3 regions of the Vibrio sp. JC009 genome follow, and region 1 is predicted to be linked to each of the others. Evidence: predicted binding sites of a transcription regulator. Region 1 holds the regulator's gene; each other region holds the start of a gene.
What was found. The regulator PurR, encoded in region 1, represses purine synthesis genes. The targets are predictions, from matches to a motif close to TNANGNAAACGTTTNCNTNA.
Positions count from the first base shown of each region.

Region 2: a site for PurR is predicted at 1,829-1,848, ahead of L3Q72_RS10925 (uracil-xanthine permease family protein). Genes of this name have one in related genera too.
Region 3: a site for PurR is predicted at 1,093-1,112, ahead of L3Q72_RS06495 (phosphoribosylaminoimidazolesuccinocarboxamide synthase). Genes of this name have one in related genera too.

Region 1 covers NZ_CP092106.1:1,994,558-1,997,682, forward strand. The annotation lists gene torR (two-component system response regulator TorR) at 1-38, opposite strand, end outside; gene torD (molecular chaperone TorD) at 284-931, shown strand; gene purR (HTH-type transcriptional repressor PurR) at 1,155-2,159, shown strand; cyclic di-GMP riboswitch class I at 2,284-2,391, shown strand; gene L3Q72_RS08890 (TfoX/Sxy family DNA transformation protein) at 2,510-3,097, shown strand.
Region 2 covers NZ_CP092106.1:2,458,480-2,461,604, forward strand. The annotation lists gene L3Q72_RS10910 (M48 family metallopeptidase) at 1-33, shown strand, start outside; gene arsC (arsenate reductase (glutaredoxin)) at 54-404, shown strand; gene L3Q72_RS10920 (DUF2066 domain-containing protein) at 466-1,656, opposite strand; gene L3Q72_RS10925 (uracil-xanthine permease family protein) at 1,894-3,125, shown strand, end outside.
Region 3 covers NZ_CP092106.1:1,434,849-1,437,973, reverse strand. The annotation lists gene L3Q72_RS06505 (hypothetical protein) at 1-185, shown strand, start outside; gene L3Q72_RS06500 (hypothetical protein) at 536-949, shown strand; gene L3Q72_RS06495 (phosphoribosylaminoimidazolesuccinocarboxamide synthase) at 1,209-2,309, shown strand; gene L3Q72_RS06490 (AMP-binding protein) at 2,408-3,125, shown strand, end outside.

The DNA.
Region 1 (3,125 bases):
ACAATATCATCTTCTACTACTAATACATGGCTGCTCATAATCACCGCTTTCATTCAGTCCAGAGTTATTAATGGGATTCTATTCATAACTATTAACAATTCTAGTTCATATTGCCGGAACTGTGAAAAACATTACTGTTTATTGACTCAACGCAAGTATCTGAAGTTGCGTTAATTTTTAAATATAAAGTGTCACATTTTTTCATATTAGTGGTTAGTTTTATTCATATTTTTTGTTTACACTTATAATCAATATATTAATAAGACTTGGTAGGAATTCAGTGATGGAAGAAACAAAAGCGTTTAACGAAAAGAGAGCGGAAATTTATTGGTGGTTATCCAGCCTTTTTGCCAAAGAACTAACTCAAAAAGAGCTTGATGCTTATCAGACACCGGAAATACGTTCATTTTTATCCGGCCTTGGTGAAAATGAGATCTTAAAACCATCAGTCGACAGACTGACAGATGCACTGAACCGCCTGCAGGACAGAGAAGACGCACAACTAGAGCTTGCTGCTGACTTTTGTGACCTGTTCCTGAAATCAGATAAGGGCGGAGCACTACCTTATGCTTCACTGTATATCGGTGACTCTGGCCTTTTGAACGATAAACCCGCTCAGGAAATGGCCGAGCTGATGCAGAAAAAAGGCATCGCCATTCAGGAAGGCTTAAATGAGCCAGCTGACCATATTGCTCTGGAATTAGACTTCCTGGGCAACATGATTATCCGTTCCAACGAGCTGGAAAAGCTGGAACATATTAATGACGCGCTTATTGAGCAAAAAGCCTTTATCGAAAAATATATGCTGAGCTGGTTCCCTCAATTTAGCGAGAAGTGCCAGAAGTTTGATGAATTTGGTTTTTATGCCAGCGTCGCAGCCTTTCTTGTGGACTTCTGCAAACTGGATTGTACATACTTAGGCGGTGAATAGTACCCATTAAGTATATTTGTGAAGAAACGCCCGTTTAGGGCGTTGTCTGCCGAAGCAAATAGGTCTAAAATCGGGGCCGCAATCGATAAAATATGAATCTTGCTGCAAACCGCTATCACTTTTAATAGCGGTTTTTGTGTTTTAATCACAACTCAACCTACTGTTGATAATACTATAATAAACACAAACCATTTGATGTTGGCAGCATACACAGGACAAATTTATGGCCACAATTAAAGACGTAGCACGCCTGGCAGGTGTATCTACCACTACTGTATCCCACGTTATAAATAAAACCCGTTTTGTTGCTGAAACCACCCAGCAAAAAGTAATGGAAGCGGTTAAAGAATTAAATTACGCACCAAGTGCTGTTGCACGCAGCCTTAAGTGTAACTCAACCCGTACCGTGGGCATGCTGGTAACTCAGTCAACTAACCCTTTCCTTGCTGAAGTTGTCGATGGCTTTGAAAGCTACTGCTACCGTCAGGGCTATACGCTGATCCTGTGTAATACCGGCGGTATCTACGAGAAACAGCGTGATTACATCCGAATGCTGGCAGAAAAGCGCGTTGACGGCATTTTTGTTCTCTGTAGCGACCTGACTCCTGAGCTTCAGGAAATGATTGAAGGCCTGACTGATATTCCTAAAGTGATTATGGACTGGGGCCATGGCGAATCACTGTCAGATAAGATTATCGATAACTCAGAAGAGGGTGGCTACCTTGCGACCAAATATCTGATAGAGCGGGGCCACGAAAATATTTTCTGCCTGAGCGGTTTCAGAGACAGAACGCTTTGCATTGAGCGTATTCAGGGTTATAAGCGCGCTCTTGACGAGTTTAATATTGAGTTTAACGAAAAGAACATTCTTGAAGGTAACTTTGAGTGTGATACTGCCGTTGAAGCCGCTGATAAGATTCTGGCGATGGAAAACAGACCAACAGCCGTTTTCTGTTTCAACGATATTATGGCGCTAGGGCTGATGAGCCGCCTGCAGGAAAAAGGCATTCGCATTCCGGAAGACATCTCTGTGATCGGTTATGACAATATCGACCTTGCAGCCTACTACTCTCCACCGCTAACGACTGTGCACCAGCCAAAACGCCGTGTAGGTAAAACCGCGTTTGAAATTCTGCTGGAGAGAATCAAAAACAAGGAGCATGAGCGTCGTATTTTTGAGATGCACCCTGAAATAATCTCGCGTAAGAGTGTTTTGGTTCGTAACTGAGTTGTTAAATAAAAAGAGTTTCTGTTAAATATCTCACCCAATATTACCTATCTTTTTTGAACAAAGATCACGTTAACCATCAAATAGCGTGATCTTTGTTCATTTTTTTACTATATTTATTAGGTCACGACCAAGGCAAACCATTTGAAAAAATGGGACGCAAAGCCACCGGCCTTAGCCTATAATTAGTTTAACCAACTGATTTTAATAGAAAGGCAGCGGGGTTGCCGAAAGCAAATTAGCATTCAGAAAACGCGAGTTTTACCGTTTTCTGACAACAGATCACATAGATTTGCTAATTTTCTCGGAAACAAATTGGTTGAAGCAATTTTTAACCCGAGACAAGCACCATGGATAAACCAGTATTAAAAGATTCACTCAGACTTTTCGAACATTTTGGTAAAGTCAAATCACGTTCAATGTTTGGTGGATTTGGCATTTTTGTTGATGAGACGATGTTTGCTCTTGTCGTAAATGATGCCCTTCATATTCGCTCAAACGATTCTACAATTGAAGAATTCAAAGCTGCTGGCTATAAGCCTTATGTTTATAAGAAGCGTGGATTCCCGGTTGTTACAAAATACTTCGCACTTCCGCAGGACTTTTGGGATGACACTAACGACATCCTGAAAATTGCTGAGCATGCCCTAAATCTCGCTAAGGAAGAAAAGGCACACCAGGCAGAGGAAAAACCAACCCGCCTGAAAGACCTTCCAAACCTGCGTCTGGGCACAGAACGCATGCTAAAAAAGGCCGGGATTAATTCCGTAGCCGAACTAAGACAAGCTGGCTCTGTTGGCGCATTTAAAGCGATCAAACAGACAAACTCAACCGTTAGCCTTGAACTGCTTTGGGCGCTGGAAGGCGCACTAAAAGGCAAGCACTGGTCTGTGATTACTAAAGAACGCAGAGATGAGTTGATGAGTAAGCTGGACTAGTGTTTCAACTTCTCAGCTAACTGAACAT
Region 2 (3,125 bases), 460 kb from region 1:
GTTCAGCGGGACAGATTTTTATCCCTACAATAACTAAATCTTAAGGAAAGCTTATGTCAGTCGTGATTTATCACAACCCAAGATGCTCAAAAAGCCGTCAGACACTGGCGCTGTTAGAAGAAAATGGCGTCACACCTGAAGTGGTAAAATATCTGGAAGATGTACCTTCTGCTGAGGATTTAAAAGCGTTGTTTCAGCAACTGGAGTTAGCTGAAGTCAGAAAGATGATGAGAACCAAAGAGGCGGTTTATAAAGAGCTGAATCTGGGCAATCCGGAGCTAAGCGATGAGCAACTGTTTCAGGCTATGGCAGAAAACCCTAAGCTGATTGAAAGGCCTATTGTGTTGGCGAAAGGAAAAGCCAGACTTGGCCGACCGCCGGAGCAGGTATTAGAGATACTGTAAAAGAAAAAAGCCGGACAAGCTCAACGACTGTCCGGCTTACTTAAAGCTAACCCACTTCAAATTATCTTAGCCACTCATATATCAGACTATTTTCTGATATTCCTGAGAGTTCACTGCCAGAAGAAAGGTCTGATTTCTCTTCTGCTGAAACAGTATTGGCTTCAGAGCTTCCCTCATAAGGCGTTATTCCGGTTTCCACATTGTCGGAAGGAACCACATCCAGCTGCGGAACGGCTTCGGTAAACTCACGGTCAATTTTTTTGATATCGCTGTTCTGAATCAGTTCATTTTCAAACTCAGCATCAGAAGCCAGCAGATTCACTCTGAAGGTAACACGCTGACCAACTACCTGAACCACTTCTACAAATGCAACACTCTGCATCTGCTTTAACTGCTTTTCTAAAACAAAGAAACTGTTGGCACTGCTGATACCGATAAAGTCAGCAAGGACAGATTCTGAAGACTCTCCCGTTCTTTTCACTGCACTTTTCTGAGCGTAGTAATTAGTGACCTCATCAATCACTTTTTCAAGCGCCTGAGCCGTCTGGCCCACTTGTGTTCCACTAACAGGCTGCAGTGATAACGAGGTCAGCATTTCAGGCTTTGAGTCGTAAAGCGACCAGCGTATACCATCTTTTGAACCCATTTTATGAACACGCAACACAAGCACGGCGTCAACCGGATAGCGTTTGGTGACATTACTAAGAGGTTCTAAGAAACCTCCCCAGAGATCCGTTGGCGCAATACCGGTCACATCTTCAAAGTCTCCAACGGGCACGGTAACCGGTAATCCACGCAGTGCGGCATAGTAACGAAGCTGATTGATAAACGGACTTTCAGACTGTTCCCAAAGAATCTCACGTCCGCGGCGGTTTTCTTCAACAACCCAGACGGCTAGATTTGCCCTTTCATCTGACCAGTATGGCAATTGCGCCTGAGTCAGTAGCGACTGAATCTGTGGCGGGTTAAAAACCATTTTCAGCGTAGGATTTCCTGATTGCTCACCATAGCCGATCTGTGAAAGATACTTTGAACTGCTTCTTAATGCTTTTTTAATTATCGCATTATCCGCCACATTTTTTTCGCCAGAGGCCCTGACAATGACATTTTTCAGACCCTCTGAACGAGCTTTGGTTTCGGCTTCAGCGTCGTTGGTATCCAGCATGACTTCCACGCTAAAAACATTTACTTTCGTAGTCGCCTGAACAGGAAAAACAAATAATCCCATTAACAATAAAGTGAAAAAGCGCATAGTGCCCCTAAAACTGTAAGTAGTCTGATAACTGTAACTCCTTAAATGGTAAACAACTCTGCATAGAGGGGCAAGGTAATTACCTTTGTCAGAGGAGAGAATTTGGCCTGAGTTCAATCTGTCTTATTTATGTTTTTGATAACTTTATCACAGTTTTTTTGATCTGAACCCCTAAAGCAAACGTTTGCTAAGTGATAGAATCCCGCGAATTTTGTTTAACACACAATGGAAACCATCATGACAAACGTAATTCAAGGCGCTCAAATGCTCTTCGTCGCATTTGGTGCATTGGTTCTTGTTCCTCTTCTTACAGGTCTTGATCCAAACGTTGCACTTTTCGGAGCCGGTGTCGGTACTCTTTTATTCCAATTTATCACCCGCCGCTCTGTTCCTATCTTTCTCGCTTCATCCTTCGCCTTTATTGCTCCTATTATGTACGGTGTCCAGACCTGGGGTATCGCAGGTACTATGGGTGGCCTGATGGCAGCTGGTGCGGTTTACGTGCTTATGGGTGCCGTTATTAAAGCGAAAGGTGTGGAGGTTATTCATAAACTTCTGCCACCGGTTGTTGTGGGTCCGGTTATCATTGTTATCGGCCTGGGTCTGGCTCCTGTCGCAGTTAATATGGCGCTGGGCAAAACCGGTGACGGTGCAGTTCAGCTTGTGGATGCGGACCTTGCTCTATGGATCTCCTGTGCATCACTGCTGACAGTAATCGCGATCAGCGTATTTGCTAAAGGTTTCCTTAAACTGCTTCCAATCGTTGGCGGTATCGCTGTTGGTTACACCATCAGCCTTGTTATGGGTATTGTGGACTTCACACCGGTTGCTCAGGCTTCATGGCTGGCTCTACCAAACTTCACCATGCCTGAATTTAACATCAACGCTATCCTGTTTATGATTCCGGTGGCGATTGCTCCGGCAGTTGAGCACGTTGGCGATATGCTGGCAATCTCTCAGGTAACGGGTAAAGACTACCTGAAGAAGCCTGGCCTGCACCGCACTATTATGGGTGACGGCGTGGCAACTATGGCTGCTTCTATGGTTGGTGCTCCGCCAAACACAACCTACAGTGAAGTAACAGGTGCGGTTATGCTGACAAAAGCATTTAACCCGGTAATCATGACCTGGGCAGCTGTCACAGCCATCGTTCTGGCTCTTGTTGGTAAGCTTGGCGCGATTCTTCAGACTATTCCGGTTCCGGTAATGGGCGGCATCATGATTCTGCTGTTCGGTTCTATCGCAACTGTTGGTCTGAACACACTAATCAAAAACAATGTCGACCTGCACAAGTCACGCAACCTGGCAATTGTTGCGGTAACTCTGGTATTTGGTATCGGTGGTATGGCTTTCGGTATCGGCGAATTCAGCCTTCAGGGTGTCAGCCTTTGCGGTATCGTAGCTATCCTGCTTAACCTTATCCTTCCGCATGATCTTGGCGAATCTCATGTTGTAGATAACGCTCAGAT
Region 3 (3,125 bases), 560 kb from region 1:
AGGATCAGAGTTTTGCTCTTGCCTGCGCTGTCCTTGGGTTCACGCCAAAAAATGTGCCTGATGATAAGGTGCTTAAAGCCAGATATAAGAAACTTTGCCGGGTTTATCATCCGGACGCCGGTGGCAGTGATGAGGATATGAGAAGGCTGAATACTGCTGTGAAGATCCTCTCTTCCCGAAAATAATATAGAGTAGTTAAGTAAGAGTCGCATATGCGGCTCTTTTTGTTTTTACCCTTCATTGACTTCAGTTTATGGTCACCTTGACCTCTGCCGGCCAGCAGGCAGGTCCCCATAGCAGACACGCATAAACCCATCCATGGGGCTTGACCTTGCCATCCCTGGCAAGGACAGTCTGCTATGGGGACCTGCCTACTGACCAAAGGCTCCTTTAAATCCTCTTGCTGCCATACAACCTTGCTGTAATACAAATGCTATAGATCACACTTGGATAGAAAACACGCAAATTAATGGTTGCAAACTGAACAAATATACATTACTGTTCTTTTATACAGTATGTACAGGAAAACAGTATTATGCTTCAGGTAAACACAACTATTCATTCAGGCTCGTACACAAGTAACCCAATTCTTTCTGGTCAGGCCGTTGTATCACGCTATGAATCAGATATGTATCAGCAGTTGGCGGCGCTTTCCCAACGTAAACAGTGGATACTATTTACCGCCCAGTGTCCTCGTCCTGTATATGCTGAGCTGTCTCAGTATGAGATTAACTGTTCTAACATCATTCATATGAAGCCTTCCGCTGTTTCCACAGAAGAGGAAATTGTCATCAAAGCGATTAAGGCCAGAACCGCAAGCGCTATTGTTGCCAGCGGACAGTTAAACTATACCGCGAAAGCCCGTATTCAGAAGTGCGCTGCAACTTCTAACTGTCAGGTGTTTTTCCTGAATAATGGTCCTGGTCTAGCCGGAAGCATTTGTCACTAATCGCCAACACAAAGGCTAGGATCTCGTTCCCATACTCCAGTGTGGGAATGCATACCTAAGCTAAAGTATTATGCATACTTCCCCCCTCTATCAGCTCCATTTAACCGCTAATTACAGTCAAATTGCACCCGCAATTCCAGAGAAAAAGCAAACGTTTGCTTTTTCTCTGGCAGCTTTAAATAGTTCTGGTATCATTCGCACATCTTTAGCGAGTGACGCAACTCGCGGTTATATCAGGATTAATGATAGGAAAGTCTCTATGAATCTCGCAGATCAAGTTCTTGCCGTAAATGATGATTTACCCATTCGGACAGATAAACCCGTGCACAGCGGAAAGGTTCGCTCTGTATACTGGCTTACGGAAGAAGACAGTAAGAGACTGATTAAAGAAAAGAATTACGATGTAGCGCCGGATGCTCCGCTGGCAATTATGGTGATAAGCGATCGTATTTCTGCATTCGATTGTATCTGGAAAGGTGAAGGCGGTCTGAAGGGTGTTCCGGGTAAAGGTGCTGCATTAAATGCGATTTCTAATCACTGGTTTAAACTGTTCCGTGAAAATGGTCTGGCTGACAGCCATATTCTGGACATCCCCCACCCTTTTGTCTGGATTGTTCAAAAAGCCAAACCGGTCATGATTGAGGCTATCTGTCGTGGCTATATCACAGGTTCAATGTGGCGTGCTTATGAAAAAGGTGAAAGAGAGTTTTGTGGTATTCAGCTTCCTGAAGGTCTGGAAAAAGATAAGCCACTGACCGATCTGCTAATGACGCCTTCAACTAAAGGTATACTGAAGGGGATTCCGGGTGTTCCTGAAGCGGATGATGTAAATATCTCGCGCAAGAATATTGAAGATAACTTTGCTGCTTTTAATATCTCTAAAGCTGAAGATATTGCTCTGTATGAAAAACTTCTGAAAGAAGGCTTTGGTGTGATCAGCAAAGCGCTGGATGATGTTGGTCAGATATTTGTGGATACTAAATTTGAGTTTGGTTATGTCACCAACTCAAAGGGTGAAGAAAAACTTATCTATATGGATGAAGTGGGTACACCGGATTCATCTCGTATCTGGGACAAGGCTGAATACCAAGCTGGCAATATTGTTGAAAACTCGAAAGAGGGCTTCCGTCAGTTCCTGCTAAACCACTTCCCGGATCCGGACATTCTGCTGAACAAGGAAAGAATGGACGAGCGTATGGCACTGGCAGAAAACAATGAACTGCCTTTGGAAGTGATGCAGATGGTATCGGATACCTATACCGGCATTGCTGAGAAAATCACAGGTAAGAAAATTCATCTGAGTGATAACCCTAAGCAGGAAATTATCCAGACTCTTAAAGACGAATACGATTTAATCTAAGAATCACGGCTGAAAATCCCCTGGCAAATGCCGGGGGATTTTTTATTGAGCTACACTTCAATAAGGGATCAAGTAAACCTCTTTCAGGTAGCTCCATCATGTCAGCCAGTGATAACAAAAATATCAGCTCCTCTCCAAATGAGACAGCTCAGTCCGTTGTCCGGATCGTTTGTGATATAACCAGAGAGCTCAATCCCGACGCGCTTGAAAACGGCGGATTAGGGCTGGACAGTAATCTGGATCATGACCTGGGATTAGACAGCCTTGCCCGTGCTGAACTGTTGATTCGTATTGAAGCCCATTTTAAAGCTTCGCTGCCTGAGCATACGCTGACCTCCATTGAAACACCCAGAGATCTGATCAAGGCCCTATTGCAGGCAGACACCAGCGTTAAACCTGATGCCATTGATAACGCCATCAGCCAGGTTACGCTGGACTCAGTGGAAAGCCACCCAACTAAGGTTAAGACTCTCCAGGAGCTGCTTAGCTGGCATGTAAAAAAACACCCTGACCGCCCTCACCTTTATGTGTTTCAAAATGCCGATAAAGTGGATGAAATCAGTTATAAAACTCTGCACAGCAAGGCTGTAGAAGTCGCAGCCGGTTTAATAGATAAAGGCGTGGAGCCAGGGGATCGCGTTGCCATTATGCTGCCTACCTGCAATGACTATTTTTTTAGTTTCTTCGGAATACTCTTTGCGCGGGCGATTCCCATTCCTATCTATCCACCAGCGCGAATGCAGCAGATAGAGGATCATCTGAAACGCCACGCCAGTATTTTAAAAAACGCCCAGGCAAAGCTGCTGATTACGGTGA